DNA from 3 places in the Spirillospora sp. NPDC000708 genome. Region 1 is predicted to be linked to each of the others. Evidence: riboswitches for the same ligand, from Rfam matches in the RefSeq annotation. Region 1 holds a riboswitch; each other region holds the start of a gene.
What was found. A riboswitch is a leader RNA that binds a small molecule or an ion and turns the genes downstream of it on or off. The one in region 1 is predicted to bind S-adenosylmethionine.
Positions count from the first base shown of each region.

Region 2: another riboswitch for S-adenosylmethionine. It lies ahead of ABT299_RS42170 (aminotransferase class V-fold PLP-dependent enzyme); the one in region 1 lies ahead of thrC (threonine synthase).
Region 3: another riboswitch for S-adenosylmethionine. It lies ahead of ABT299_RS31500 (GNAT family N-acetyltransferase); the one in region 1 lies ahead of thrC (threonine synthase).

Region 1 is NZ_JBEPCJ010000079.1:825-11,142, reverse strand. Features, by position in the region: gene ABT299_RS39175 (serine/threonine-protein kinase) at 1-412, opposite strand, end outside; gene ABT299_RS39170 (RNA polymerase sigma factor) at 424-975, shown strand; gene ABT299_RS39165 (sulfotransferase family protein) at 1,090-2,133, shown strand; gene ABT299_RS39160 (alpha,alpha-trehalose-phosphate synthase (UDP-forming)) at 2,263-3,696, opposite strand; gene ABT299_RS39155 (cation diffusion facilitator family transporter) at 3,830-4,777, shown strand; SAM riboswitch class I at 4,988-5,129, shown strand; gene thrC (threonine synthase) at 5,146-6,390, shown strand; gene ABT299_RS39145 (MoaD/ThiS family protein) at 6,411-6,689, shown strand; gene ABT299_RS39140 (cold shock domain-containing protein) at 6,758-6,931, shown strand; gene ABT299_RS39135 (hypothetical protein) at 7,117-7,602, shown strand; gene groL (chaperonin GroEL) at 7,987-9,615, shown strand; gene ABT299_RS39125 (phospholipid scramblase-related protein) at 10,051-10,318, shown strand, end outside.
Region 2 is NZ_JBEPCJ010000092.1:22,609-32,926, forward strand. Features, by position in the region: gene ABT299_RS42165 (SseB family protein) at 1-37, opposite strand, end outside; gene ABT299_RS42170 (aminotransferase class V-fold PLP-dependent enzyme) at 216-1,514, opposite strand; SAM riboswitch class IV at 1,559-1,675, opposite strand; gene ABT299_RS42175 (DUF8711 family protein) at 1,726-2,106, shown strand; gene ABT299_RS42180 (transglycosylase domain-containing protein) at 2,167-4,398, opposite strand; gene ABT299_RS42185 (FKBP-type peptidyl-prolyl cis-trans isomerase) at 5,145-6,278, opposite strand; gene ABT299_RS42190 (class I SAM-dependent DNA methyltransferase) at 6,464-7,075, opposite strand; gene ABT299_RS42195 (class I SAM-dependent methyltransferase) at 7,184-7,966, opposite strand; gene ABT299_RS42200 (hypothetical protein) at 8,066-9,112, opposite strand; gene ABT299_RS42205 (SAM-dependent methyltransferase) at 9,232-10,062, opposite strand; gene ABT299_RS42210 (ATP-binding protein) at 10,059-10,318, opposite strand, start outside.
Region 3 is NZ_JBEPCJ010000053.1:10,721-21,038, reverse strand. Features, by position in the region: gene ABT299_RS31555 (GNAT family N-acetyltransferase) at 1-663, shown strand, start outside; gene ABT299_RS31550 (sigma-70 family RNA polymerase sigma factor) at 782-1,384, shown strand; gene ABT299_RS31545 (hypothetical protein) at 1,377-2,531, shown strand; gene ABT299_RS31540 (DUF397 domain-containing protein) at 2,612-2,764, opposite strand; gene ABT299_RS31535 (DinB family protein) at 2,907-3,416, shown strand; gene ABT299_RS31530 (DUF397 domain-containing protein) at 3,702-4,034, opposite strand; gene ABT299_RS31525 (helix-turn-helix domain-containing protein) at 4,031-4,879, opposite strand; gene ABT299_RS31520 (ATP-binding protein) at 5,066-5,458, shown strand; gene ABT299_RS31515 (Lrp/AsnC family transcriptional regulator) at 5,466-5,921, opposite strand; gene ABT299_RS31510 (RBBP9/YdeN family alpha/beta hydrolase) at 6,045-6,593, shown strand; gene ABT299_RS31505 (GNAT family N-acetyltransferase) at 6,619-7,245, opposite strand; gene ABT299_RS31500 (GNAT family N-acetyltransferase) at 7,242-7,859, opposite strand; SAM riboswitch class I at 7,867-7,956, opposite strand; gene ABT299_RS31495 (DUF397 domain-containing protein) at 8,255-8,617, shown strand; gene ABT299_RS31490 (helix-turn-helix domain-containing protein) at 8,651-9,523, opposite strand; gene ABT299_RS31485 (hypothetical protein) at 9,818-10,318, shown strand, end outside.

The DNA of each region.
Region 1 (10,318 bases):
CCTCGACGCCGTAGGCGATCTCCTCGGCCATCGCGACCGCGTCGCTGACCGGAAGTGGCCGTTCGCGCATCCGGTCGGCGAGCGTTCCGCGGTCGGCGTACGACATCACGAAGTACGGCCGCCCGTCCGGCAGCTCTCCGATGTCGTGCACCCGCACGAGCCGCTCGGAGTCGGCGCGGCGCAGGATGCGCGCCTCCTCGAGGAAGCGATTGCGCACGTCGAGGTCGTCCAGGAGGCTCCCGGACAGGACTTTTATGGCGACTTGTGAAGCCAGCGCGTCGTCATGCCCCAGCCACACAGAGGCGAACGCCCCGGATCCCAGGACGCGATCGATTCGGTAACGGCCGACAGTAGGTGGGAAGGACACTCCCGTATCATGCCCAACAAACGGGGTGAGTGTGCGAACGAGCATTGAGGCACGGCATGGCATTCGATGAGCGGACCGAAGAGCTGGCAGTGAAGGCCGCCCAGGGTGACCAGGCTGCCCTCAACGAGCTGCTGCGCAAGATAGAACCGGACGTGCTGCGGCACGCCGCCCGGTTCCTGCCCTGCCGGCAGGACGCCGAGGAGGCGTGCCAGGACGCGTTGCTGCAGGTCGCGCGGAACATCCACCGGTTCGAGGGGCGGTCCAGGTTCAGCACCTGGCTGCACGTCGTGGTCGCGAACTCGGCCCGCTCCACCTACCGCTCGCTGAAGCGCCGGTCGGTCGAGCAGGCCGGCGAGCTGCCGCAACAGCGCCCCGACCCGCGCCGCACCAGCGTCATCGCCGGCTCCCGCGTCGACATCCTCGACGCCATGGAGGACCTGGAGGCCCGCAAGCCGGACCTCATCCAGGCGCTCGTGCTCCGCGACGTGTCGCAGCTGGAGTACGCGGAGATCGCCGAGCAGCTGAAGCTGCCGCTCGGCACGGTGAAGTCGCGCATCCACGAGGCCCGCAAGCAGGTCCGGCAGACGCTCGGCGAGTCCTACACCTGACCGCCCGGTCGCTTCCGCTTCCGCAGGTCGGGGCCGTCAAGCATCGGTAATCGGGCGGCAACCGTGCGTTCAGTCGCCGGGTCCCGCGGGCCGTGCTCCGCCACCATGCGGTGCATGTCATCCGGCCTCGCGACCCCGTCCGAACGCCCGATCTTCGTGATCGGCTGCCCGCGTTCCGGGACGACGCTGCTGCGGCTCATGCTGCACTCGCATCCCCGCATCGCGCTCCCGATCGAGACGCGGTTCGTGCTCCCCGCCTACGCGGCGCGGGCACAGTTCGGTGACCTCGCGGACAGCAGGAACAGGCGCGCGCTCGCCGACTGGCTGACCACCCGGCCGGCCACCCGGTTCCGCGATCTCGGCCTGGACCCCCGCGCGATCACCGAGGAGATCGTCGCGGCGCCGCCGACCCTCGGGTCCGCCCTCGCCGTCGTCTTCCGCGCCTACGCGCGGCTGCACGGCAAGGTCCGCTGGGGCGACAAGCGCCCGAGCTACATCCGGCACGCCGGCGCGCTGCTGCGGATGTTCCCGGACGCCCAGTTCGTCCACCTGGTCCGCGACGGCCGGGACTGCGTCGCGTCCCTCAAGGAGATGCCCTGGTACGACCAGGACCTCAACCACGCCGTCTCCGTCTGGCGGGAGGCGATCGACACCGGCCGGCGGCTCGCCGCACGCCTCGGCCCGGACGCCTTCTACGAGCTGCAGTACGAGCGGCTCGTCGCCGACCCCGCCGACGAACTGCCCCGGCTGTGCGAGTTCCTCGGCGAGGACTACCACCCGGCGATGACGGCTCCGCAGTCCCTCGCGCAGCGCATCGTCCCGCCGCAGAAGACGTGGCACGACCTCACCCGCGACGCGGTCACCTGCACCCGCGTCGGGTCGTGGGCGCAGCGGCTGGACGCCTGGGAGATCAGCCTCGCCGAGGCCGCGTTCGGCGAGCGGCTCGCCGAGTACGGCTACGAGCCCAGCGGCCTGCCCAAGCCGCCCGCCGCCCGGCTCGCCCGCTTCGCGCGCACGGCGGCCCACCGCCGCATGGCGCACAGCAAGGCCGAACTCCGCGAACGCTGGCAGCGCCGCCACGAACCGAGCCCCGTCGACTGTCGCCTGGCCCCCGTCGAGCTCCCGGTGGAGGCACCGCAGGAGAAGCTCCCGAACTAGCGTCCTCGAAGGGCGGCCCTCAAGTTCTCCGCCGGGCACGGACGCGCGTTCCGCCGCGGACGCCGGTCAGCCCAAGGCCACGAACGGTCAGTCGAAGGCCGCGACGGTCGGTCGAGGGCCGCGAACGGGTCAGTCGAGGGCCGAGAGCTGGTCGGCGAACCAGCGCTGGGGCGGGAGCGCGGTCGCCGCGGACACGAGCCGGGCGCAGCGCTCGGCCCGCTGGTCGCGGGGCATCAGCAAGCCCTGGTGCAGCGCCTCCGCGGTCTGGGACACATCGAACGGGTTCACCACGAGCGCGTCCTCCGACAGCTCCGCCGCGGCGCCCGCCTCGCGCGACAGCACCAGCGCGCAGCCCCGCTCGGACAGGACGGGCCCCTCCTTCGCGACGAGGTTCATCCCGTCCCGGATCGGGTTCACCAGCAGCACGTCCGCGAGCCCGTACGCGGCGAGCGACCTCGGGTAGTCGTCGTTGACCTGAAGGATCAGCGGCTCCCACGTCGCGGTGCCGAACTCCTCGGTGATCTGCTTCGCCATCCGCTGCACGGCCGCCGTGTACTCCCGGTACTCGGGCAGGTCGTAACGCGACGGGTAGGCGAACGCGAGGTGCACCACGCGTCCGCGCCACTCCGGATGGTTGGTGAGCATCTCCCGGTACGCGGCCAGCCCCCGCACGATGTTCTTCGACAGCTCGGTCCGGTCGACCCGGACGATGAGCTGCCGGTCGCCCACCTGTTCGCGCAGCGCGCGCGCCCGCTCCGCCACGTCCTGCTGGGCCGCCCGCTCCCGCAGCGCCGCTCCGTCCACGCCGAGACCGTGGACGCCCACGCGCGTCGTGTGCCCCGCGCATGTGACGGTGCGGGCGGCGCGGTCGACGCGCGCGCCGAGCACCACCTCGCAGCAGTCGAGGAACGCCGAGGCCCAGCGCTCGGTGAGGAACCCGGCGTGGTCCGCGCCGAGGATGCCCTGGAGGACCTGCGCGCCGATGTCGTCCGAAAGCAGCCGGAAGTACTCCGGCGGAGCCCACGGCGTGTGCGAGAAGTGCACGATCCTCAGGTCGGGACGCCGGTCTCGCAGCATCCGCGGCGCCAGCGACAGGTGGTAGTCCTGGATCGCCGCCTTCGCGCCCGGCGCCGCGTCCCGCGCCAGCGCGTCGGCGAACGCCGCGTTGTACGCCTCGTAGGACTGCCAGTCGCGCCGCGCGCGCGCATCGAAGTGCGGACTGCGCGGGGTGTCGTACAGCAGGTGGTGGACGAACCACAGCGTCGAGTTCGCGACCGCGTTGTACGCCCGGTGGAACGTCGCCGCCGGGATGTCGAGCATCCGGACGGCCGCGCCGCCCGTGTCGTGCCCCGCGAGGTCGATCCGCCCGTCCGGAGCGCGCCGCGCCGCCGTCCGGTCCGCCTCACCGAGGCTCGCGCACACCCACAGCACGTCCTGCCCGGACGCGACGCCGGCGAGGCCGGACACGAGCCCGCCGCCTCCCCGCCGCATCTCCAGCGCGCCGTCGTCGGACAGCGAGAACGAAACGGGCCCGCGGTTCGACGCCACCACCACTTGGCTCATACGGGAAGGGTCTCAGTTGTGACGGGGGTGCTTCAAAGTGGCCCGGGGGGAACACTTCGGGGCCGTTCGACAGGCAGGCATCTGTACCGAAAGCACTGCGGTTAGGGGGATTTGCCCCGGGTACCCGGACGGAATGAGTCGGGCCGAGACGACCAAGACCGTCCTCGTCGCAGGGGCGGCGAACCTCATCCTCGCCATCGCCAAGCTGATCGCCGGGATGCTCGCCGGATCGAGCGCGATGCTCGCCGAAGGCGCGCACTCCGTAGCCGACACCCTCAACCAGGGGTTCCTGTTCACCTCGCTGAGGCGCAGCGCCCGCCCGCCCGACCGCCGCCACCCGTTCGGCTACGGCAACGAGCGCTACTTCTGGTCGCTGCTCGCCGCGTTCGGCATCTTCGTCGCCGGCGGCGGCTTCTCCATCTTCGAGGGCGTCCTCACGATGAGCGGCCACGGCGGCTCCGAAGGCGACGTGTGGCTCGCCTACGGCGTCCTCGCCCTCGGCGCGGTGCTGGAGGGGACGTCCTGGGTCCGCGCGTTCACGCAGGCGCGCCGCGAGACCCGCGAGAACGGCCGCGACATCGTCGACCACGTCCGCCGGTCGCCCGACGTCACCTTCAAGGCCGCGCTGTTCGAGGACACCGCCGCCATGATCGGCCTCGCGTTCGCCGCCGCCGGGCTCGTCCTGCGGCAGCTCACCGGCTCGGAGTTCTGGGACGGCCTCGCGTCCGTCCTGATCGGCCTGCTGCTCGTCGCCGTCGCGTTCGTGCTCGGCCGCGACAGCATGGGCCTGATCATCGGCCAGGCCGCCGACCCGGCCGCGCAGCGCGAGATCCGCGCCGAGATCGCCGCGGCGCCCGGCGTCACCGGCGTCGACGAGCTGCTCACCATGCACTTCGGCCCGGACGAGCTGCTCGTCGCCGCCCGGGTCAACTTCTCCGACGCCATCAGCGCCGACCAGGCCGAGGACGTCGCCGGCGAGATCGACCGCCGGCTGAAGGAGCGCGTCCCGATCGTCCGGCACGTCTTCCTCGACCCCACCCAGCGCGCGCCCGCCCGGCCCGTCGCCGACGAGCCCGCGTGATCAAGACCACCCCCGGGGTAACGTCTCACTGGGCGGACCCACCTGTCCGCCCTCCGGTCACGTCATGTAAAGTTCGCATACGAGCTCAAAGCGCTCGTTCTCTACTAGCGCTTGACTTCGATAACTGAATACCGCTCATCCAGAGGGGTGCAGGAAGCGCAGTGGCCGACGGGCCGGTCTTCCAGCTCAGCCCCCCTGACAACTGAATACCGCTCATCCAGAGGGGTGGAGGGACCGGCCCTGTGAAGCCCCGGCAACCACCCGGCTGAGGCGCACTCGCGATCCTGCGAGGCCGGCCGGGAGATGGTGCCAACTCCGGCCTGCGACCAAGGTGGCGCAGGGAAGATGGGGAGAAAGGCCTCGCCCTCATGGCACTTACGCCTGCCACTGACCTCGGACCCGCTACCGCCCTCGTCTGCCGCGAATGCGGCTCGAAGCGCGATCTCGGCCCCTTCTACGCGTGCGAGGAGTGTTTCGGCCCGCTGGAGATCGCCTACGACTTCGGCGGGATCACCCGGGCCGACATCGAGTCCGGTCCGCGCAACATCTGGCGCTACCGCGGGCTGCTGCCCGTCCCGTCGACCGTCGCCGACACCCCGAACACCGAGCCCGGCCTGACCCGGCTCGTCCGCGCCGACAACCTCGCCGAGAGCATCGGCCTGCAGCGCCTGTGGGTGAAGGACGACAGCGGCAACCCGACCCACTCCTTCAAGGACCGCGTCGTCGCGGTGGCGCTCGCCGCCGCCCGCGAGCTCGGCTTCAAGGTGCTGGCGTGCCCGTCCACCGGCAACCTCGCCAACGCGGTCGCCGCCGCCGCGGCCCGCGCCGGGATCCGCAGCGCCGTGTTCGTCCCGTCGAACCTCGAGTCCCAGAAGATCATCACGACGGCCGTGTACGGCGGGACGTTCGTCACCGTCGACGGCAACTACGACGACGTGAACCGGCTCGCGTCCGAGATCGCCGGTGAGCAGGACGACTGGGCGTTCGTCAACGTCAACGTCCGCCCGTACTACGCCGAGGGCTCCAAGACGCTCGGCTACGAGATCGCCGAGCAGCTCGGCTGGCGGCTGCCCGACCAGATCGTGGTGCCGGTCGCGTCCGGCTCCCAGCTCACCAAGATCGACAAGGCGTTCCAGGAGCTGATCAAGCTGGGCCTGGTCGAGGACAAGCCGTACCGCGTGTTCGGCGCCCAGGCCGCCGGCTGCGACCCGGTGTCCGCCGCGTTCAAGGCGGGCCACGACGTCGTCCGCCCGGTCAAGCCCGACACCATCGCCAAGTCGCTGGCCATCGGCAACCCGGCCGACGGTCCCTACGTGCTGGACGTGGCGCGCCGCACCGGCGGCGCCGTCGAGGACGTCACCGACGAGCAGGTCGTCGAGGGCATCCGGCTGCTCGCCCGCACCGAGGGCATCTTCGGCGAGACCGCCGGCGGCGTCACCGTCGGCTGCCTGCGCAAGCTCGTCGACGCCGGCACCCTCGACCCGGCCGCCGAGACCGTGATCATCAACTCCGGGGACGGGCTGAAGACGCTGGACGCCGTCGCGCCCGTCGCCAAGCCCAGCGCCAACATCGCCCCGACGCTGGAGGCGTTCCGCGCCGCCGGCCTCGCCTGAGAACGAGAAGGAGCCAGCACATGAGCAGCGTGTCCGTCCGCATCCCGACGATCCTGCGGACCTACACCGGCGGCGAGGCGGAAGTGAAGGCGGAGGGCGCGACCCTGCGCGCCGTGGTCGCCGACCTGGAGGCCAGCTACACCGGGATCGCGGCCCGCATCCTGGACGACGCCGGCAAGATCCGCCGGTTCGTCAACGTCTACGTCGGCGACGAGGACGTCCGGTTCGCCGACGGCCTCGACACCGCGACCCCCGCGGGCAGCCAGATCTCGATCATCCCCGCGGTCGCGGGCGGCTGACCGCCACCGGCCATCCGGCCGCCGTCCCCGAGCGCCGTCGCGGCCGCCGGGCGGGGTCGACTCCGATCATGCCGGGGTCGACCCCACCCGCGGCGCGGCGCCGCGGAGGCCGCGACGTCTTCGTCCACCATTCGGCGATCCGGATGGACGGCTACCGCACCCTCGAACAGGGCCGGCGCGTCGAGTTCGAGATCACCCAGAGCGACCGCGGCCCTCAAGCCGACGCCGTCCGCCCCCACTGACCCGCCCGGCCTGTTCGTGCCGGAGACATGGGGATACGATCAAGGTCGGCTTTCGGTACCCGGACCGCTGTCCCGCCCCAGTGATCCATGACGCAGGGGTGAGGCTCATGGAACGGTCGATGGCGTGGCAGGGCGGACCCGATGTTCCGTCCACGACCTGGCGCGGCGGGGCCAACGTCCCGTCCATGACGTTCGGGCGGTTGAACGCCACCTGGCCATTGGCCTCGCTGAGGCTGAGCCATTCCGGAATCGTCCTGACCGCCGTTCGCAAGCGGTTTCACCTGACCGCGGCCGACGTGGTGGCGGCCTTTCCCTGCTCGAGCTCGCCGCTCAGCAAAGGGATCGGCATCGAAACCCGCGACGGCCGGGTACTGGTCTTCTGGACCTCCGAGGCCTCCGCCGTCCTTCCCGCGCTGCAGGCCGCGGGCTTCCCGGTCTCGCCCGCACCGCGCAACGCCTTCCAGGAGATCCGCGCCGCTCGCCGGCGCGTCGCCCCGGCCGGCTCGGCGAGACGCCGGCTCGCCTTGCGCGGAGTCCTCCTCTCGGCCGGGCTCCTCTGCATCGTGCTCCTGAAGCCGATCCTGCTGCCGGACTACTCCTGGACCATGCTCGTCTTCGCCCTGCTGGCCTTCGCCGTCCTCAACGGTCTGCTCTACCTGCGACGGAAGTGACCCGCCCTCCCGCCCACAACATGACGGCCTTGCCCCCTCCACCCAAGGCCGAGCTTTTCGTGAACAGTGGGGCACGGACCGGCACAGCAGGGCGCAACATGACATGTCCGGCGAATCGCTGGAGTACCGCGGCGCAGGTCAGAGCCCTTCCGGGCGGCCCGGCGAAGACGAGTGCGGCGAGGCTGTGCGGCGCTTGCACTCGGCAGGGTAGAGTGCTAAAAAACGGTTGGCACTCTACTGTGGAGAGTGACAGCTTCACAGTCTGGGTCGGGGCGACGAGGCCCCAGTCCGGTGGCGGAATGGCAGCCGCCGGGCACGGGGCCGTCCGTCGCGGGCGTCGGCTCGATCCTTTAAGCCACCTTGTTCCGGGAGGACTAGGAGCCTATGGCTGCAAAGATGATCGCGTTCGACGAGGAGGCCCGGCGCGGCCTCGAGCGCGGCATGAACCAGCTCGCCGACGCCGTGAAGGTGACCCTCGGTCCCAAGGGCCGCAACGTCGTGCTGGAGAAGAAGTGGGGCGCCCCCACGATCACCAACGACGGTGTGTCGATCGCCAAGGAGATCGAGCTCGAGGACGCCTGGGAGAAGATCGGCGCCGAGCTCGTCAAGGAAGTGGCGAAGAAGACCGACGACGTAGCCGGTGACGGCACGACGACGGCGACCGTGCTGGCCCAGGCGCTGGTCCGCGAGGGCCTGCGCAACGTGGCCGCCGGCGCCAACCCGATGTCGCTGAAGCGCGGCATCGAGGCCGCGGTCGAGCGGGTCAGCGAGGAGCTGTCCAAGCTGGCCAAGGACGTGGAGACCAAGGAGCAGATCGCCTCCACGGCGTCCATCTCCGCGGGCGACCCGCAGATCGGCGAGATGATCGCCGAGGCGATGGACAAGGTCGGCAAGGAAGGCGTCATCACGGTCGAGGAGAGCCAGACCTTCGGTCTGGAGCTCGAGCTGACCGAGGGCATGCGCTTCGACAAGGGCTACATCTCGCACTACTTCGTGACCGACCCCGAGCGGATGGAGGCGGTCCTCGAGGACCCGTACATCCTGATCGTTCAGGGCAAGGCGTCGGCCAACAAGGACCTGCTGCCCGTCCTCGAGGGCGTCATGCAGTCCGGCAAGCCGCTGCTGATCATCGCGGAGGACGTCGAGGGCGAGGCCCTGGCGACCCTGGTCGTCAACAAGATCCGCGGCATCTTCAAGTCCGTGGCCGTGAAGGCCCCGGGCTTCGGCGACCGCCGCAAGGCCATGCTCGGCGACATCGCCACGCTGACCGGCGGCCAGGTCATCAGCGAGGACGTGGGTCTCAAGCTGGAGAACACCACGACCGACATGCTGGGCCGCGCCCGCAAGGTCGTCATCACCAAGGACGAGACCACCATCGTGGACGGCGCCGGTGACGCCAACGAGATCGCGGGCCGGGTCAACCAGATCCGCACCGAGATCGACAACACCGACTCCGACTACGACCGCGAGAAGCTCCAGGAGCGCCTGGCCAAGCTCGCGGGCGGTGTCGCGGTCATCAAGGCCGGCGCCGCGACGGAGGTCGAGCTCAAGGAGCGCAAGCACCGCATCGAGGACGCCGTCCGCAACGCGAAGGCCGCGGTCGAGGAGGGCATCGTCCCCGGCGGTGGCGTCGCGCTGCTGCAGGCCGGCACCAAGGCGTTCGACAAGCTGGAGCTCGCGGGCGACGAGGCCACCGGTGCCAACATCGTCAAGCGCGCTCTGGAGGAGCCGCTGAAGCAGATCGCCGTGAACGCCGGCCTCGAGGGCGGCGTCGTGGTGGAGAAGGTCCGCAACCTGACCCCGGGTGAGGGCCTGAACGCCGCGTCCGGCGAGTACGTCAACATGTTCGACTCCGGGATCCTCGACCCGGCCAAGGTGACCCGGTCCGCGCTGCAGAACGCCTCGTCGATCGCCGCGCTGTTCCTGACCACCGAGGCCGTCATCGCCGAGAAGCCCGAGAAGAACCCGGCCCCGGCGGGCGGCATGCCCGACGCCGGCGGCATGGACTTCTGATCGAGCCCATGACCCGGACGATCGGGACCGGCTGACCGTACCGGCGGCCTCACGATCGTGTGGTGACCCAAGGGGCGGTTCCTTCGGGAACCGCCCCTTTCGGCGTCTTCGAACGCGACCTCATGGACTTCGAAGGCGGTCTCAAGGACGCGGCCGGTTCGGGAACGTCGGGAACGCGGGGGCCGCCGCCGGCCGTTCCAACAGCGGGTGCGGTCTCCCGGCCGACAGGAGATGCTTTCCGCGCGGAACCGGACGGAGGGCGGGTGTGCAGGTGAGCGGCCTCGTCCCGGCGCCCGCCCGTGCGGACCGTCCCGGACGGCTTCCCCTGAGGGGCCGGTGTTGGCAGTATCGCCGCTTGGACGGCGCGTCCCGCATGCGCCGCCCGACGGACTCGGCGGACGGCCCGCGCGAGCGGCCGATGAGGCAGGAGAACGCGTGAGCGAAGTGTTCAGCTCCCCGGTGCTCAAGGTGGAACAGCCGCGCAGGGGCCCGTTCGCCAAATCGCGATACCGGGTCCTCGACGGCGACGGCACGGTCCTGGCCGTCGCCGGCGAGACGGGCGAGAAGGGGCGCGCGGAGACGCTGCGGACGCTCTTCCCCGGCAAGTCCGACCTCGACGCCCACGTGGTGCTGCTGACCACCCCGAGCGGCGAGCCGCTCTTCGTGGTGGACAAGCGGCGGGGGCGCGAGCTGACGGAGGTCC
Region 2 (10,318 bases), on a different contig from region 1:
CTCCGGCCCGTACGCTCTCCTCCAGTCGGCGTTCCAAGTCCGACGTGGGTCGCCACGCGTCGGCCACCGCCGCCACCCCCTGTTTCGTCCGTGCTCATCCCCGACCCGCCGGGTCCCGGTGGGAGATCCGGCGGGAAGTAGCGCGACTGCCTACGCTACAGGGGCGAACAGGACCAAAGGCCATAAACGTCTGTGCTCGCCGGCGAGTCCGCAGGTCAGCGCGGTGCCAGTCGCGCCAGCGCGGTGCACAGCCGGTCGATGTGCTCCTCGGTGGTCCCGATCCCGATGCTCGCGCGGACGGCCGCCCCCTCGCCGCCGCAGCCGGCGGAGTCGTCCCCGCCCAGCAGGTGCCGGACGAGCGGGTGCGCGCAGAACTTGCCGTCCCGCACGCCGATGCCGTGCTCACCGGACAGCGTAAGCGCCACGTCGCGCGCGTTCCAGCCGGTCACGGTGAAAGACACGATTCCCACGCGCGGCGACCGGTCGCCCCACAGGGTGAGCTCGCGGACGTGGGGGAGCGCGGCGAGCCCGGCGCGCAGCCGGGCGAGGAGCCGCTCCTCGCGGGCGGCGAGCGCGTCCCAGCCGGCGGCGGTGAGGGCCTCGCAGGCGGCGGCGAGCGCGATGACGCCGAGGACGTTGGGGGTGCCGGCCTCGTGCCGCTGCTCCGCCGCCGGCGCCCACCGGACCGCGCCGGCGACGGACGCGCTGGCGCCGCCGCCCTTGAGGTACGGGTCGGCGGCGCGCAGCCAGTCGGCGCGCCCGGCGAGCACGCCCGCGCCGAACGGCGCGTACAGCTTGTGGCCGGAGAACGCGACGTAGTCCAGGCCGAGCGCGGTCATGTCGAGCGGGCGGTGCGGGACGAGCTGCGCGGCGTCCACCGCGATGCGGGCGCCGTGCCGGCGGGCGACCTGCGCCAGCTCGCGGACCGGCCACAGCTCGCCGGTGACGTTGGACGCGGCGGTGACGACGAGCAGCCGCGCGCCGACCGGGGTCGCGGCGAGCGCGCGGTCGGCGGCGCCGATCGCCTCGGCGGGCGTGGCGGGGACGGGGAGCCGCACGGGCCGCTTCCACGGGAGCAGCGACGCGTGGTGCTCGGAGTCGAACACGACGACGCTCGTCCCGGACGGGACGGCGTGCGCGAGCAGGTTCATCGCGTCGGTGGTGTTGCGGGTGAACACGATGGCGGCGCGGCGCCACGCGCCGAGGAACTCGCGGACGGTCTCGCGCGCGCTCTCGTACGCCTCCGTCGTGACCTGCGAGGCGTAGCCGGCGCCGCGGTGCACGCTGCTGTAGTAGGGCAGCGCACGGGTGACGGCCTCGTGCACCGCCTCCAGACAAGGCGCGCTGGCGGCGTAGTCGAGGTTGGCGTAGGGGACGTGGCGGCCGTCGTTCAGCGGGACGGGCGCGTCCGCGCCGACGACGCGCGGGAAGGCGCGAACTTCCCGTGCGGTGCCCGGCGTCTCAGCAGGCGTGAGCGGGGCGAGGGACGGTGCGGAGGCGAGCGTGGCGGGCATGCCGGTTCCTTCCGGGGTCAGGGACCCCGGGGCCGTGCCTGCGGGATCCGCGCTTGCCGGAACGCGGTGCCGCGTCCGGCCAGGTCCTCACCCGGGGCACCCCATCGCGGACGAAGGGTTGCCGGCCAGCGAGCCGGGGCTTGGCGCTGGCGCTCATGACCTAGTGCGGAAGTATATGCGGAGCCTGTGGCAGATCAAGGGGGAGGGTGCGATGCGGTACCGGGTGGTTCGGGCGCTTGCCGGGGGCGTGGTGATGCTCGGCGTGTCCGGCCTGCTGGGCGCGTGCGGGGCGCTGGGGGGCAACTCCGGCCAGGTCTGCAGCGACACCAAGAAGGCGTTCCAGCAGTACATCACCCAGGTCAGGAGCGTGCCGGCGGCGGAGCCCGCGCAGTGGGGCCAGGCGACGCAGCGGCTCGCGACCCGCCTCGACGCGCTGGCGAAGGAGGCCGACGACGGGGCGCTGAAGAAGGCGCTGCGGGCCGAGTCGCAGCGGCTGCGCGCGGCGGCCACGACCGTCGGCACCGGGGACGCCTCGCAGCTCAGCGCCGTGATGAACGACACACCGGCCCGTATCGGAAAGGCGTGCGCCTAGCGGCACGGGGTGGGGCGGACGCGCAGGGGCCCGGCGGTGCGACCGCCGGGCCCCTCGCGCTCAGTTGAACATCTGGCCGCCGGTGCCGTCGCCGGTACCGCCGCCGCCGTCGTTCCCTCCACCGCCGTCGGTGCCGCCGCCGCCGTTGCCTCCGCCGTCGGTGCCTCCACCGCCGTTCCCGCCGTCACCGCCGCCGGGCAGCGTCGGGATGATGGTCGGCAGGTCCGTCGGCGGCTTCGGCTGGCGCGGCCCGCCCGTCCCGCCGGAGGGACGGTGCGTCGGGCCGTCGGTGCGCGGCCCCTCGGTGCTCGGCGCGCCGCCGCCCGGTGACGGGACGCCCCAGCCGCTGCCCGGCGTCTCCGACGGCGACCCGAACGTCTTCGGGTCGTAGCCCTTGATGTCGACCGCGTCGGTCATGTACGAGCGCCAGATCTGGGTGGGCAGCTGCCCGCCGTAGGAGCCGTACCCGGGGATGTTCAGCGCCTTGTTGTCCTCGCGGAACATCGCCACGCTCGTCGCCATCTGCGGGACGAACCCGTTGAACCAGATCGCCCGGCCCTCGTCGGTGGTGCCGGTCTTGCCGGCGACGTCGCGGCCGTCGGGCAGCTGCGCGCCGGTGCCGGTGCCGCCCTGGACGACCTGCTGCATCGCGTACGTGGCGTCCCGCGCGACCTGCGTGCCGAACGCCCGCTCGCCCTTCTCGGAGAACTTGCGGGCCTGGCCCTCGTTGTCGGTCACCGACTTCACCACGTACGGCTGCCGGTACACGCCCTCGTCGGCGAACGTCGCGTACACCCCGGCCTGCTGCACCGGGTGCAGCGACACGATGCCGAGCGGGAACGACGCCGCGGCGCGCTGGTCCGGCGTCATCTGCGACGCCGAGATGCCGAGCTTCTCGGCCATCGCGGCGATCTTGTCGTTGCCGATGTCCTGGCCGAGGTTGACGTAGGCGGTGTTGACCGAGTGCTCGGTCGCGGTGACGAGGTTGATGTTCCCGAAGCTCTCGCCGCTGTCGTTCTTGATGGAGTGGCCGCCGAAGTACTGCGGGGAGCTGCCGTCATAGGTGTCGGACAGGCTCTTGCCGTCCTCCAGCGCGGCGGCCAGCGCGATCGGCTTGAAGCCCGACCCGGCCTGCGCGGTGTCGTAGAACGCGCTGCTCGCCGCCTCCGTCAGGTAGTCGCGGCCGCCGTAGAAGGCCAGCACCTGCCCGGTGTTCGGGTCGACCGACACCAGCCCGGTCCGGATCTTCTTGCTCGTCCCGGCCGGGACGTTGTTCTCCACGGCCTGCTTCGCCGCGTCCATCAGCCGCTTGTCGAACGTCGTGGTGATCTTCAGGCCGCTGCGGTTGATCTCGTCCTCGGTGTAGCCGCGCCGCTCCTCCAGCTCCTTCTTGGCCAGGTTGACCATGTAGCCCTTCTGGCCCTTGAGGACGTCGGTGATCTTCTCCTTGCCGGGTGCCGGGAACGTCATCGACGCGGCGTCGGCGGGGGACAGCGCCCCGTCCCGGACCATGTTGTTCACCACGGCGTGCCAGCGCTGCTCGGCGTAGACGCGGTGCTGGCCGGTCGGGTCGGCGAAGTTGCTCGGCTGCTGGATCGCGGCCGCCAGGTACGCCGACTCGGCGGGCGTGAGGTCCTTGACGTCCTTGTTGTAGTAGGCGTGCGCGGCGGCCTGCACGCCGTAGGCGTCGCGGCCGAAGTAGATGGTGTTGAGGTACTGCTCGAGGATCCAGTCCTTGGACTTCTCCCGGCCCACCTTCAGGGAGACCATGATCTCCTTGAGCTTGCGGGTGACCGAGCGCTCCTTGCCGATGCCGCCGTAGTAGTTGCGGACCATCTGCTGGGTGATGGTGGAGCCGCCCTGCAGCTGCTCGCCGGTCGCGGTGGACCAGAACGCCCGCGCGGTGCCCTGGATCGACACGCCCGGGTCCTGGTAGAAGCTGCGGTTCTCGGCCGCGATGACCGCGTCGCGGGTGCTCTTCGGGATCTGGTCGAACTTCACCGCGTCCCGGTTCATGCCGGTCTTGGCGATCAGGGTCTTGCCGTCGGAGTAGTAGAAGGCGGGCCCCTGCGCGAGCGCCTGCTGCTGCGGCGAGGGGACCGGCGTGAAGATGTAGGCGATCGCGAACGCCGCGACGAGGAACCCGAGGATGCCGAGCAGCGTGAACAGGATGCGCCGCAGGTAGCGGACGCGGCGGCTGCGCGGCTTCTTCGGTCCCTTGCCGCCGCCGCCCGAACCGCCGCCGGGGCCGCGCCCCGGCGGGCCTCCTTGCCTCGACGACGCAGCCGACATGGTCTTGGTATCTCCGGCCGGGGAGCCGCTCACACCAGCGCTTCCGGAGCCGTCCGGATCGTCCCGCCCGGGGCGGTCGTTATCGGGGGACGTGCCCTTTTCGGTGGCCGGAGCGCCCGGCCCGGCGGCGGGGGATTGCGCGGTCGCGGCGGGCGCCGCGCTCTCCGCGGGGCCCTCCCCGGCGCTCTCCACAGGACCCTCTGCGGGGTCCTTGTCGCGATTCTGAGATATGTCGGTGTTCGGGGAGTTTTTCAGGTCTGGGGTGGTTTCTCCGGAGTCCACGGTGAGCGTCGCCGTCCGGGCCGCGGGGGCCTGCGCCGCGCGCCCGGCCGCCCCGTCCCGTTCCTGGTCACGGGCCTGGCCGTCGACATCGGCGGGCGCGCCCGCCGACTCCGGGCGCGGCGCGGAATCGTCTGATCCGCCCGCCGGAGCGGCCTTCGCACCGTCCTCGCGGAGATCGTCCGCAGTGCCCGGTGCGCCCTCTTCCTGACCTTTTTCCGTGCTGCTCACAAGCCCCCCGTGATTATTGCGTTACCGACGATACCTGAGGGGATCCATGCGATGGGCCGCCCAATGCACATCCTTGGCTTCCCGATAAGAGGACGGTCAAAGCGCCCTCGGGGTTGTCGTGACGGATCTCGCACGCCCCCCGGGAACCCTCGCCCCGCCAACGCGAGCGGCGGGGACCCCCACCGGGGGCGCCCGCCGCTCGTCTCCGCCTGCGCGCCGTCACGCGGCGCGGGCGCTCACTTCTGCACCTTGGCGAGGATGTCCACCACGAACACCAGCGTGTCGGTGCCCTTGATCCCGGCCTGCGCGTTGCCGTTCTTGCCGTAGCCCTCGGCCGGCGGCAGGACCAGCAGCACCCGGCTGCCGACCTTCGCGCCGGTCAGGCCCTTGTCGAAGCCGGGAACGGTGCCGCCGGTGCCGATCGGGAACATCGCCGGCTGGCCGTTCTTCCAGCTGGAGTCGAAGACCTTGCCGTCCTTCCAGATCTGCCCCTGGTAGTTGACGACCGCGTCGTCGCCCTTGGCCAGCGCCGGGCCGGTGCCCTGGACGAGCGTCTTGACCTGCAGCTTGGACGGCGCGTCCACCTTCGGGACCGTCACCTTCGGGGCCTTGCCGGCGCCCTGGTCCTCGACCTTCGGCAGGTTCTTGTCGTCCAGCTTCTGCGGGGCGCCCTGCGGGCCGGCGTTCTTCTTCACGACGGCCGCGACGTCCACGACGAAGACGACCGAGTCGTTCTTGCCGAGGCCGAGCTGCGAGCCCTGGTCGCCGAAGCCCATCGACGGCGGGACCTCCACCAGGACCCGGCTGCCGCCCGTCTTGCCGAGCAGGCCCTTGTCGAGGCCCTTGACGCCGCTCTTGCCGACGGTGAGCGCCTGCGGCCCGCCCGACCCCTGCGTCTGCTGCTCGTAGGAAGAGCCGATCTTCTTGCTCGTGCTCTTCTTCTTGGAGTCGTCGGAGTCGGTCTGCTTCGCCCACTGGTAGAAGGAGTACTGCACGAACATCGTGTCGCCGTCGGCGATCGCCGGGCCGCTGCCCTTGATCAGCGTCCGGGTCTTCAGCGACTTGTTCGGTGCGAGCTTCGTCGGGATCTTCACCTTCGACTCGGCCCCGAACTTGCCGGACACCTCGATCTTCGGCCCGGGCCGCGTCACGTAGTAGGTGACGCCGCCCGCGATGGCGAGCACGGCCACCACGATGCCGGCGATCGTCGCGATCCGCCGCTTGCGGGCCTGGGCCGCGGTCAGCGCGGACGGCCGGTTCAGCCCGCTGCCGCGCCCGGCGCTGATCCCGTGCGGGGTGAACTCCGGGCTGCGGATGTTCTTGGCGTTAGGGATCTTCGCCTTGACCGCCGGCTTGTCATCCTCGGCCATGGTTCCTCACTCGCTCCGGGGTCGACGACATCACGAAAGTGACCACCCTTCCAGCACCGGCCTAAGAACAGCGTGAAAACCGCGCAAAGGAGGCCGACCTGCAATCTACCGGTCACTCGCCGTGGAAGAGCGTTCCTGCCAGGGGGCCGCCCATGAGGACGGTCTCCGCAGGACACAGGGACTCGTCAGGATACTGCCGCGGGACCGCGGGCGAGCAAACGCCGCTTCTGGCCGTCCGGCAGGTCGTCCTGCTCCAGGACCGCGAAGCCCCCGTCCAGCAGGGACGCGGGCTCGCAGTCGCCGAGGCACCACTCGGCCGGCAGCGCGTCGCGGACGCGCCGGGCCTCCGCCGTGAACGCCTCCCAGGCCAGCAGCCCGCCCGGGACGACGGCCCCGGCGGCCCGCAGGAACACGGCGCGGTCCCAGAAGCCCGTGCACAGGACGAGCGCGTACGTCGCCGGCGCGGGCCGGAACGCCCCGAGATCGTCCTGGACGAGCGTGATCAGCCCGTCCAGGCCGCGGCGGCGCGCCTCCGCGCCGAGCCGGTCGAGCGCCACCTCGGAGACGTCCACCGCCGTGACGCGCCGACCCTCCTCGGCGGCCAGCAGCGCCGACCCGGCCGTCCCGCACGCCAGGTCCAGGACGGGCCCGTCCGGCGGCGCCTCGGCCAGCGCCCGCACAGCCAGCGGGTGCGGCGCGAACGACGGCTCGGGAGCGCTCTCGTACTTGGCGTTCCACCGGAGCCTGTCGGGATGCCCCGCGAGCGCCGCCGGCACCCCGCCCTCACCGGATTCCATGTCCCGACCCTATGCGCCGCCCCCGCCCCCCACCTCACGTTGAGCTGCGGCGTGTTGTCGCCACGAGCGCCCCATGACGACGACCCGCCGCAGCGCAACAGGGGGAGGTCAGCGGCGTTCGGCGATCAAGAGCATGAACAGGGCCGTCGGGAAGCCCTCGCGCCACCACGGGTCGTCGCGCAGCTGCTCCGGGGTCGGATGCGGCTCGCGGAGGTCGGCGATCACGAACCCGTTGTCTCGGAGCGTTCCAGAGTAGAACTCCAGCGGACGGAGCCACGATGTGATCATCGACGGCGACTCCAGCCCGTCCACCAGGAACCGCTGGTCGACCCCGCGGGACGCGAAGTACTGCGCGGCCGGCACGCTCTGCCTCGCGCCGTGCTCGGAGTTCTCCACGTAGAAGCACGGGTGCAGGGTCAGCGACACCAGCCGCCCGCCGCTCTTCAGCACCCGGCCGAACTCCGCGATCGCGCGCGACGGGTCCTGCAGATGGCTGAACAGATGGTTGCAGACGACCAGGTCGAACCCGCCGTCCTCCACGGGCAGCGCGTCGACGCTGGCCCGGGTGAACGACAGCGAGCCCCCGATCCCGGTCGCCGGCACCGCCGTGCCGGCCACGTCCCGGGCCGCGTCGATCAACCCCTGGCAGGCGTCCACGCCGACGACGTCGGCGCCCTCGGCGGCCAGCGTCCGCGCGATGTAGCCCTCCCCGCAGCCGGCGTCCAGCACCCGCAGCCCCTTGCACGGCCCGATCGCGTCGAGCATGGCGGCGTCGGTGAGCTCGGTGCGGTACCGGTCGCGGCCCTCCCTGATCACCTTCACCCAGTAGTCCGCGTTGGCCTCCCACCGCTCCCTGGTGAGATTTGCGATGGCTTCCGCCGTCTCTTCCACCGGCTCCCCATTCCCCGGCCCGCTCGCGGGCCTTTCACCTCAACGACCTGCAATGCGCGGCTCATGCGCCGCGCGGCACCCCCGAGAACGCAGCACCCGCTATGGCAGCTCTTTCAGCCGCCGCACCAGGGTGTTGCACGTCTCTCTGATCCTCCGGTCCTCGCAGTCGGCGCCGCGCAGTTCCAGTGCCCGCGTCAGCTCGGCGAGCCGCCCGCCGAAGGCCGGGTCGCGTCTCAGTGCCAGCGGAATGTACGTCGACGCCAGGTAGTACACGTAGGCGTCGTTGTAGTCGGCGATCTCCCGCAGCACCTCGTTCGCCGTGTTCCGCAGCGAAAGGGAACTGGGCAGGGTGAAGTCGGAGCTGATCCGGCCGTCCCTCATGTAGGTCGGGAACGACCATTCCTCCAGCGCCGCGTACACCGGCGTCGCGTCCAGTTCCCTGCGGTACCGCTCGGCCAGGTCGAGGTCGTTCGAACTGATCAGCGAGCCCATCACCACGCCGCGCATCATGAACGCGGTCTGCCGGCCCGGCACCTCGAACCCGAGGTCGGCCTCCATCTCACCGGTCACCTTGCTGACCTGGTGGGTGAGGATGTTCAGAGCGAGGATCGAATGGAAGGAGTAGGTCTTGCGGTTCAGCCTGGGCGCGAGCTCGACCGACGACTCGAAGAGCTTGGCGGGGTCGATCAACAAGCCGTGCCCGCGCTCGGTGGAATAGAGCGCCTCCAGCGCCGTGTCAGGCTCCCGGCCCCAGAACCGCGCGATGAACGACGACGTCCGCTGGTTCGCCTCGCCCCGGACGATCCGCAGCCCCGCCTCCAGCGCGTTCAGCAGCAGCTGCTGCGGGACGGGGGACCCGTCGAGCGCGTCCAGATCGACGGCCAGGCCCTCCGCGCCGAGGTCGGAGACGAGCCCGTCCAGCCGTTTGCGGATCGCGTGCGCCCGGGAGTACTCCGCGATTCCCGGAATGGACGCCATCAGGCTCTGCAGGGACCGCCCGCTGACCCGGTCGAGCCATTCCGCGTTGTCCCAGAGCCGGAAGACCGTGCTCTCGTCGAGCCCCGAGAACGCGGCCACGTCCGACATGTTCAGGCCCATGTCCCGGGTGATCTCCGAGAGGGACCTCGGCTCGCCGTCCGCTGTCATCACTCGCCCCAGAGCCGCCGGTCGCCGACGCTCCGATCGTAGCGAAACGCGCGGCGGCGGGACCGGTTCGCGGGGATATGCGGCCGCCTTGTGATCGAGGGTGGAGAGCATCGCGGAGGTCAGCCCGGCTTGCGCCCGACGAAGCCGGCGAGCGGCAGCGGACCGTCCAGGTCGGCGGTGTCCGCGAGCGGCAGCGCCGCCGGGTACGGGCCGGCCGGCTCCAGCGGCGCGCAGATCTCCGCGATCTCAGCGCGGTCCCGCGGCGTGAACGCCAGCCCGGCGCGGCGGGCCGTCTCCGCCAGCGACTCCAGCTGCGGCGTCCGCTCGGTGTGCGTGATGACCATGTGGCTGCCGGCGGGCAGGCCGCCGAGCAGCGTCCGGACGATCCCGCGCGGGTCCTCGGCGTCCGTCACGAAGTCCAGCACGCCGAGGAGTAGCAGCGCGACCGGCCGGCCAAAGTCGATCAGCCGCCGCAGCCCCGGATGGCCGAGCAGCGCCGCCGGGACCCGGACGTCCCCGCCGAACGCGCCGGTGCCGCGCTCGCCCGCCAGCAGCGCCCGCGCGTGCACGAGGACGAGCGGGTCGTTGTCGATGTAGGCGATCCGGCAGGACGGGTCGACGCGGCGGACGATGTCGCCGACGTTGCGCCGCGCCGGCAGGCCGCAGCCCACGTCCACGAACTGCCGCAGCCCGGACTCGGCGAGCCGCGCGGCGGCGTGCTCCAGGAAGCCCCTGTTCACCTGGGCGAGCCGCGCGACGACCGGTGCCCGGTCCAGGGCCCGTTCCGCCATCTCCCGGTCGACGGCGTAGTTGTCCTTGCCGCCGAGGAAGTAGTCGTACATCCGGGCGACGCTGGGGGCGCGCAGGAAGGCGGACGCGGCGCCGACCGGCCCGCCGGTGGAGGACTCCTCCTCCCACCGGCTCAGGCTCGGCACCGGTCCCGGGATCACGGGCGCCTCCACCGCTCCCCTACGGGCACCCCGAACCAGGTCGTGGTCGTCCCGTTGCGGTTGCGGTGGGCTCCCTGGTCGGCGGCGAGCGCCTGCATCAGCACCCGGCCCCGGCCGCCGCCGGGAAGCTGGTCGTCCGGCGGCCGGGGCGGCCCCGGCGGGACGCCGCCCTCGGTGATCTCCACCCGGACGAACCGGTCCAGGTGCACCACGGTCACGGTCAGGGTGCCGTCCCGGCGCGACCGCGGGCGCAGGA
Region 3 (10,318 bases), on a different contig from region 1:
GACGTCGTGGGCTTCGCCGTCTCCCAGAACCGCGAAGGGCTCTGGTACCTGGCGACCTACGGCGTCCTGCCCGGCCGGCAGGGGAAGGGCATCGGCAAGCGCCTGATGGACGCCGTCCTCGCGCACGCCGGCGACCGGCCGGGCCTGTTCTCCTCGACGGTGCATCCGGCGGCGACGCGCCGCTACCGTCTGGCGGGCTTCACCCTGCACCCGCAGATGCGGATGGTCGGCACCGTCGACCGGTCCACGCTGCCAGCCGTCCGCGGACTGCGGGACGGGCGCGCCGACGACCTCGAATGGATGGACCGGCTGGACACCGCCGTCCGCGGCGCGGGCCACGGCCCCGACCACGTCCACATGCTGGAGACGCTGCGGCTGGTCGTCTCCGACGCGCCCGGCCGGCGCGGCTACGTCTACATCGACGAGGGCGCGGGACGTCCCGCGCTGCTGGCCGCCGACCGTCCCGAGACCGCCGAGACCCTGCTGTGGGAGGCGCTCGCCGCCGCGCGCGGGGACACCCTCGTCAACTGCATCACCACCGACAACCACTGGGCGGTGGACGTCGGCCTCGCCGCCCGCCTCGACATCGGCCAGGAGGGCTACATCGCCGTCCGCGGCATGCCCGCCCCCGCCCCCTACCTGGCGAGCGGCCACTACCTGTGACCCGGCCGTCCTGCCGCGAGAAGGGGTGGGACGCTTCCGGGCAATCAAGGACGTGACCCCCCTCCACGCCTCCAGAAGGGTCCCGCATGACCCTTCCTCCAGCGCCACGGGACGAGCCGTGACGGGCGCCCCCTCCGAAACGGGCGCCCCGGCGGAGCCGGAGCCGTCGGACGCCGACGTCATCGCCGCCGCGCGGCGCGACCCCGAACGGTTCGCGGACCTTTTCGACCGGCACTACCGGGACATCCACCGCTACGTGGACCGGCGGCTCGGCGCGGACGCCGCGGACGACATCGCGGCCGAGACGTTCCTGATCGCCTTCCGCCGCCGCGCCGTGTTCGACCCGGCGCACACCTCGGCGCGCCCCTGGCTGTACGGCATCGCGACCCGCCTGATCAGCCGCCACCGCCGCGACGAGCTGCGCCGCTACAAGGCGATGGCCCGGATGCGCACCGCCGACGTCGTCGAGAGCCACGAGAGCAGCGTGACCTCGGCGGTGGACGCCGCGAGCTTCGGCCTGAGCCCGGCCCTGGCGCGCCTGCGGCACGGCGACCGCGACGTCCTGCTCCTCGTGGCGCTGGCCGAACTCAGCTACCCGGAGGTCGCCGAAGCCCTCGGAATCGCCTACGGGACGGTCTGCTCGCGGCTGAGCCGCGCCCGCAAACAGGTCCGCGCCGCATTGCGCGCATCGGGACACGACGAGGAGGACGACCGTGGATGATCTGACCCTCATCAGCCGGATGCACACCGCCGAGCGACCCCCGTCCCCCGAGACCACGCACGCGGCCCGCCGCCGCCTCCTGGCCGAGGCCGCCGCCCCGCGCCGCCGCCTCGCGCGGCTCTTCCAGCCGAAGCGGAGGGCAGCGCTGGTCGCGGCGGCCACCGCATGCGCGCTCGCCGCCGCCTCATGGACGGCTTACCGAGGGGAGACGCGGCCCCTCTACCATCCCGAACCCCTGGCCGACCAGAACGGCCCCGCCTCCACGTTCCTGCTCGCCGCTGCCGACGCCAGCACAAGGCACGCCTCCGACGGGCGCCTGTGGTACGTCCACCGCGTGGTGGGCAAGTCGGTGGTGGTTCCGTCCACCCGTCATCACGGTGCCCACTACACCGTGCAGACCACCAAGGACGCCTACATCCTCAGCGCCAAGTCGGCGAAGGACTTCGGCCCGCTCCCCGGCGGCGAAAGGGAAACGACGACCAGCCTGGGCTGGGACGGCGAGAAGGTCGCGGTCCGGCCCGCAACGCCCGCCGACGGTAAGGCGTGGAGAGCGGACGGGCGCCCCGACGCGGCGCAACTCGGCATCAGGGACCTGGACGACGAGGTCGGCAGCCCGTTCCTGCAGGAGGGCGCCGAACTCGACTTCGGCGTCGACGCTGCGCGCCGGCTCCCCGCCAACCCGTCCAAGCTGCGCGCATGGCTCCTGAACTACGCGACGAAGTTCGACCACCGGCGCCTGCGCGCCCCGGACCTCTACCTCTTCCTGAACGCCCCCTCCCTGCTCGCCGACCGCGCGGTCACCGACCGGGTCCGGATCGCCACGTACCGGATGCTCGCCGGGCTCCGCGACGTCAAGACGATCAACGACACCGACGCCGCCGGACACCCGGGACGAGGCGTCGCGATGAGGCAGACCACCCGCGACTACGGCACGATCGAGTGGCAGTTGCTCATCGACCCCGAGACCGGACGGCTCACCGCCAGCCAGGGCATCGTGGTGACCCCCGGTCCGAAGAACGCGGGCCTGCGGCCCGGCACCCGCCAGTTCTTCGAGATCGTCAAGGCGGCCGAGTGGACCAACGCCCCCCGCGACAGCCTCCTGCCCAAGTGGATCCTCAATCTGAACCGGCCCCCATCGACGAACTGACCTCCTCCGGCCGCCCATGTGGACGGTCGAGCAAGGGAAGGGGGGCGGATGCTTCGCGCATCCGCCCCTAGGTGCCCGCGTCAACGAGTGAGGTCGAGGGGACCGGCCTTGACGTCGGCGAGCAGGGACGCCCACCCGGACGGCGCGACCGCCAGCACCGCCCCGTCCGGATCCTTAGAGTCCCGCACCGCCACCCATCGCTCCCCTGTCGCTGCCGCTCCCAAGAGCCGCACTTGGAGATCTCGCGCAGTTCGTGATCAGCCCCGAGCCGGGCGAGCCGCCAGACGGTCCGAGCCCGAGCACGACGATGCCACTGCCAACGCCGATGCGGCCTTATCGATCATTGATGCGGCGGGAGTCATTAAGCTGACACCGGTGACCACCGAACGCCCGGATGTGCCGCTGATCGCCGACGAACGTGCCCTGCTCCGCGCCAACCTCGACTACCACCGCGCCACCCTCGCATGGAAATGCGACGACCTGAGCGACGACGACCTGCGCGTGCAAGCGTCGAAACCCTCAGCGCTCTCGCTGCTCGGGCTGGTCCGTCACATGGCCGAGGTCGAACGCACCTGGTTCCGCAAAACCGTGAACGGCGAGCGCCACCTGCCCAACGTCTGGTCCCACGCCGACGACTACCAGACCGCCTACGACCCGACCAGCTGCACCCGCGACGAAGCCTTCACCGCCTGGCGAACCGAAGTCGAACACTCCCGCCGCATCGAGCACGCCGCCCCGTCTCTGGATCTGGTCGTCCACCAGCCCCGCTGGAACGAGAACGTCTCGCTCCGCTTCGTCATGCTGCACATGATCCACGAGTACGCACGACACAACGGCCACGCCGACCTCATCCGCGAAGCCATTGACGGCACCGTAGGCGCTTGAGGCCCTCCCCCGCTGTCACACCATCTCGCCGTTCGCGTGAGAGCGGCTCTTCGTGACGGCCGTGCGTGCTAGCGGTGGTACTACGGCGGGGTTGGATGTTCTTGTACGGGTGTGGACGTACGGGAGGCCGCGGGGGCCGGTCAGGGACCCTGTACCGACAAGGCCTACTCCAGCCGGCACTCCGCGCCCATCTCCGCCGGCGGGGCATCAAGGCGATCGCCTCCAGCAAGATCGCGCTTCGCGACCTCACCCAAGATCCCGCCGGACACGACCCGGGTGCCCGCGTCAGCGAGCTAGGTCGAGGGAACCGGCTTTGACGTCGGCGAGCAGGGACGCCCACCCGGACGGCGCGACGGCCAGCACCGCCCCGTCCGGATCCTTGGAGTCCCGCACCGCCACCCGGCGCTCCCCCGCCGCCACCTCAACGCACTGCCCGCTGCCACCTTCACTGTGGCTGCTCTTCCGCCAGGCAGGGGCGGCCTCGACACACTCTTGGCCTTCACCCCCGCTGTGGCTGCTCTTACGCCGCGCAGAGGCGACCTCGACGCACGACGAACCTTCGCTCCCACTGCGCCTGCTCTTGCGCCACGAAGAGAAGACGAACTCCTGACTGGTCATGACTCTGACACTATCCGCTCGATGAACTCTCGGGATGCAGACGGGGACAAGGCTCTTGCTCTTTGGTGATCGAAGACGACATCGTAACGACGTATCTCGACCGGATCTTCCAAATACCAGCCTGTCGTCAGATTCTCAACCAGCACTACCGAGAGCTCGCTCGTCACCAAGGTAGTGAAAGAACCGTTGAGCCCAGGGTGGCCACCTACCTCAAACGGGAGAACCTGGAAGGTCACGTTCGGCAACAGAGACAACTCCACAAGCCTCCTGAGCTGGGCTTTCATCACCCGAGACCCACCGAACTGCTGCCTCAACACAGCCTCACTTGCTATCACCCACAGATGGGGCGGCTTCGGTCCGAACAGCACCTGCTGGCGGCGCATGCGCACCTCCACGAGACCATCCACGGCGGGAGGCGTGCCCAGCGAGATTCCAGACCCAATGACCTCCCGAGCGTATTCCTCAGTCTGCATAAGGCCAGGGACAAGGTGGAGTTCATGGCTCTTTATCGATGAAGCTTCAGCCTCCAACGAGATGTAGTCGAGTGCCGCGGGAGCCAGTTTGCCTTCATGACGGAGCCACCAGCCCTTCTTGCCGGAGTCTCGGGCGAGATCGAAGAGGTACTGGCGCTCGTCAGGGTCGCTGATCTCGTAGCGGTCGAGCATGTGCTCTAGGGAGGGGCGACGGATGCCGCGTTTGCCGGTTTCGAGCTTGCTCAGCGAGGACGGGGTGCGGTTGAGCAGGCGGGCGGCCTTCTGGAGGGTGAGCCCTCGTTCCTCGCGGATGGCGCGAAGGCGCTGGCCGAGCTTGCGGCTTCGCATGGTCGGGCGCTGCGCGTTCTCCATGGAGTAATCATGCCTTGACTTTGCGTGACGCTGAAGGTTTCCAACGAAGGCGGCAACAGTGCCTCGGTCAAAAGTGACTGAGTCACTGTTGCCCGAGGACCTGCGGACGAGGACGGCGAACGCATCGTTCGGCGGCGGACGTCCGGCTCATTCTTTTCGGCGACAGCGATGCGAAGGGAGTGGGCGATGACTGCGCCGACCATGAGGTTCGACGCGCTTCTGTTGCCGGGGATGGACCGGGCGGTGGGGCACGCGCGGCGCTGGCTGCGCGACGTGCTGGGCCTGGAGCATCCGTGCCTGGACGACGCGGCGCTCTGCATGAGCGAGCTGCTGACGAACGCGCTGCGCTACACCGAGTCGGGACGGGACGGCCAGATCCGCGTGGAGGTGACCTACTCGGCGCGGACCGTCCGGATGGAGGTGATCGACGACGGGCGGGCGGCGACCGTCCCGCACGTCGCCGAGGCGGCCGAGCTGGACGTCACCGGCCGCGGCCTGCTGATCGTCGCGTCCCTCGCGAAAGCGTGGGGCATGGAACGGCGCGCCGAGGGCCACGCCGTCTGGTTCGAGCTCCAGTAGCCGCGGATCACGGCGCCGCCGGCGTGGCGTCGGTCAGCGGCTTCGGCGGATAGGCGCGGAGCACGAGGGACGTGGTGACGGGGCCGTACCGGGCCAGCGCGTCGACGACTTCTTCGAGCCGTCCGGCCTGCGGGCAGTGGACGTCGAAGATGAGGCAGTCTTCCCCGGTGACCCTGAGGACGGAGGTGATCTCGGAAGTCCGGGAGGCGAAGTCCAGGGCGGGTGAGAGCCGGGCGTGCGTGGTGCGCAGCCGGACGACCGCGTGGATGTTCAGCCCGAGGGCTTCCGGGTCGACCAGGGCCCGGTAGCCGGTGATGACGCCGCTCTTCTCCAGCCGCTGGATGCGGGCGCTGGCCGCGGGCTGCGAGAGCCCGACGCGGCGTCCCACCTCCGCGCCGGTCAGCCGGCCTTCGGCCTGGAGCAGGGCGAGGATGTCACGGTCTATCCGGTCGAGTGATTCCATTGTCGTCCGCACCATCTTCTTTGAGATCACTTGCAACACGGCCGCCGCCCCGATGCATCCACCAGAATCCGCGTCGAGCGCCCTCATGATCGCAAGGGGCGACGAGTGAAACGGTGGTGGGCAGTGACCGCGTACATCATCATCCCGGGCATCGACGGCTCGGACGGCCGGCACTGGCAGACCTTGTGGGAGCGGGAGTGGGGCGCCTCGGCGGTGAGGATCTCCCCCGCCTCATGGTCCGCCCCCGACCTGGACGACTGGGTCGGCGCTGTGCAGAAGGCCTACGACAACGCCTCGCGGCAGGACGGCCAGGTCGTGCTGGTAGCCCACAGCCTGGGCTGCTGGGCGGCGTCCGCCTGGCTGCTCAAGAATCCCTCAAGCCCGGTAGGCGGCGCGTTCCTGGTCGCGCCGCCCGACCCAGCCGGGTCGGCGTTCCCACGCCAGGCGGCCTCGACGTTCACCGACGTGTCGGCGCAGTCATTGCCATGCCCGGCCCTGGTGGTGGGCAGCGCCGACGACCCGTACTGCACTCCCGAGACGGCCGCCGCTTTCGCGGCGCGCTGGGAGGCACGATTCCATCTGGTGGGCGCATACGGACACATCAACTCCACCAGCGACCTGGGCTCCTGGCAGCACGGCCGCGAACTCCTGAACTCGCTGCCCCAGCACTGATCGCCCACCACAGGTCGCGGTGCTGTCAGGGCTGGACGGCCTCCCCCAGGCGGTTCGCCATCGTCGTCTCCACGGACGGCCACTCGGCGGCGATCACCGAGAACACGGCTGTGTCGCGCAACTCGCCTTCCTCACCGGCCACCCACGACTCCGAGTAACTGCGCAGGACGCCCTCGAACTGCGCGCCGAGCCGCTCGATCGCCCGCCGCGACCGCTCGTTCCGCGCATCCGTCTTCAACTCCACGCGGGCCACGCCCAGCGTCTCGAACGCGTAGCCGAACAGGAGCTTCTTCGCCTCGACGTTGATGCCGGTGCCCTGCGCGGACGCGGCCAGCCACGTCCACCCGATCTCGACCGCGCGCAACCGGTCCCGGCCGGGCCACGGCTGCGGATGCAACAGCGCGGTGTGCCCGACCGCCCTCCCATCCGCCACTCTGACCTGCGCGAAGGCCATGAGTTCAGGACGGTCGAGCTTGTCGGAGACGTACGCCTCCATGCCGGCCGCGGAGGGCACCGGAGTGAACCCGTACGACGACCTGTTCTCCTCGGCGGCCTCCGCGAGCTCGGACACATGCCGCATCGACAGCGGCTTCAGCCGTACCACCGTCCCGTCCAGCACCGGCACGCGCGCGGGAAAGCCGCTCGCCGTCACCTCGCGACGGTCCCCGCCAGCCGGTTCGTCATGGCCGTCTTCACCGACGGCCACTCCGACTCGACCACCGAGAACATCGCCGAGTCGCGCAGCGTGCCCTCCTCGCCCGGCGCCCACGACGGCGACCAGCTCCGCAGGACGCCCTCGAAGTGCACGCCGAGCCGCTCGATCGCCCGCCGCGACCGCTCGTTCCGCGCATCCGTCTTGAGATCGACGCGCGCCACGCCCAGCGTCTCGAAGGCGTAGGTGAACAGCAGCTTCTTCGCCTCGACGTTGATGCCGGTGCCCTGCGCGGACGCCGCCAGCCACGTCCAGCCGACCTCGATCGCGCACAGCCGGTCCGTGCCGGGCCACGTCCGCGGATCCCAGAGGCCGGTGTGCCCGACCGCCTTCCCGTCCGCGAGCCTGACCTGCGCGAACGGCGTCAGCCCGGGCCGCGCGAGCTGCCCGGCGACATAGGACTCCATGTCCGCCGCCCCGGGCACGAGCGTGAACCCGTACGACGACCGGTTCTCCTCGGCGGCCTCCGCCAGCTGCGGCACATGCTCCAACGACAGCGGCTCCAGCCGGACGAGCGTCCCGGCCAGCACAGGAACATCAAGGCGTACGCCCATGAGCTTCTCCTCATCGCTCCTGGCATTGGCACCTTGCCGCGAAGGCAGGTTGCCGGACCGTCCCAGGGCCAGGTCCCTCAGGTCCTCTAGATGATCACAACGCCCAGATCCTGCCCCGCACCACCACCACCCGTCAACACGCTTCCGGGCGCCTCGCCTCCCCGCCCCCACCGACGGACATCCCGTCACCGGTACACCGATGCGTTCTCGATTGAGATTCTCACCTCAAGGTCTAACCGTCGACATAAAAGTGTCCCGGTGGTCATTGCACGGGAGGCGCTACGCGCTACTATCCCGTCGTCTCCTCCGGTTCGCCGCCCTCAACTCGACGCCCACACCATTGGTCTTGGTTTATTGCCAACTGTCCGATTTTACAGTAGTTAGACAGCTGATCAATGTCCGAAATGCTGGAGCAAACTCCCGCGAAACCGGCGTCCAGGTCGCTAACCTCTAGCCGACCGCGGACCCCCGCGTCATGGTCGCGACGAAGGGACCAGGACATGCCCGCATCGACGGATGAGAACAACGGAAGTGCCGGCGGGCCCGCGTCAGGCGCACCCGATCCGGCTTGGCGCAAGGGCTCACATTGCCCGGGAACCACGGAGTGCACGGGAGAGACGAACTGCGTCGAGGTGAGCCGGCTTTCTTCTGAGCTGATCGGGCTGCGGGACTCCGCACGGCCGGAGGTGGTCCTGCCCCTCTCTCGCCAGCGGTTCTCAGCGCTGCTCCAAAAGATCATCGACCGTACCGGCCATTGACCGCCGTGGACGTCCCGGGGCAGGTCGGCAGGGTCAGCGAGGCCCCCACTCCTCGGCCGCCCGCGCTATCCGGCGCCGGGACTCCTCCGCGGAGAGCGAGACCGACCTGAGCGCGTCCCAGCACAATCGGTACGTGTGCGTGGCCCCGTCGTCCTGAAGTACCGCCATGGTCACCAGATTGTCCAAGTAGACGACATCCGGAAAGACGACATCGTAGGCGGGGGCGAACTCGAGAAGCGTGAAGGTGTCCGAGAAAATCGGTTCCCGGTCGACATCCAGCGGCAGCACGTGGACGTGCACGTTCGACAACTCGGCAAGGTCGAGAAGATCGATCATCTGCCTTTGCATGATGTCGCGGCCACCGATGTCGCGCAACAGCACGGACTCATCTATAACGGCAGAGAGGGTCAGCGGATTCTCGCGGCGCAATATCTCCTGCCGTCGCATACGCAGATCCAGCCGGCGTTCGACCTGCCGCGGCGTGGAAACAGCGATGATCCGGCCGCTGTCCAATATCCGGTGGGCGTACTCTCTGTTCTGCAGGAGGCCAGGAATGGCGTACGTCCCGAAGGTCAGGGCAGTATGCGCCTCGTCCTCCAGCGCGACATAGGTACCGAACTCACCGGACAGGACGTCCCGGTACTCGGCCCACCAGCCCTGCTCCGTGGCGGCCTGCGCGAGGGCCAGCACCTCCCCTTTGTGGCCCTCGTCCACCCGGTACAGCTCCAGCAGCAGCCGAACGTCCGAGACCCGCACGCCGATCCGGGCGTTCTCGATCCGGCTCAGCTTGGAGGCCGACCAGTCGAGCCGATCCGCGATCTCCTCGACCGTCCGGCCGAGTCGCTCCCGCAACCTCCGCAACTCGATGCCGAGGCGGCGACGGCGGACGGTCGGGGCTGCGGCCACCCTGCCTCCCGGCGAATCGGTTCGGCCTTCCGGCCCGGGCCGATCTGCAAGTTGCAGGGCAACGATAACCGCGCGCTCCCTAAATCACCAGACCTCGCGGAAAAGCGGTTCCCCACCTTTGACATCATTCTGTCTCACTGGAAGTCGTCAACCTTGCCAGACGGATACAGAGGCGATCCACGGGCCATGCATGTCGCCGTGCACCTTGCACGGCTTCGAGAACCGGTTGCAGACTATTGCCGGAGGATCTAACAGCAGAGCGAAATTGGGGGCGCTCAGGTGAGCGGCAACCCGGTGCACAGAAGCATTCTGGCCGTCGACCTGGAGAACTCGACGGGGGTGCTCCGCACGAACCCGATCAAGGAGGAACTGCGGAGCCAGATCTACGGCCAGGTGAAGCGGGCCATGGCGTCCGCGGGCATCGACGAGCGTTGGTGCGACCCGTTCGAGGACCGCGGAGACGGCGTCCTCGCCCTGTTCCATCCGGTCGACGAGCTGCCGAAGACCCGGCTGCTCTCCCGCCTCGTCCCGACCCTCGCCCGGCAGCTGGCCGACTACAACGAGTCGATTTCGGCGGCAGACCGGCCGAGCAGGTGCATGCGCCTGCGAGCCGTCGTGCACGCGGGCGAGATCCACCGGGACGAGAACGGGCCGTTCGGCGAGGCCATCGACCTGGCCTGCCGATTACTGGACGCGCCGAGACTGAAGAAATGCCTGCGGTCGAGCACTTCACCGCTCGTCCTCGCGGTCTCCGAGGACATCTACTGGGGAATCGTCAAGCATGGATACGACGGG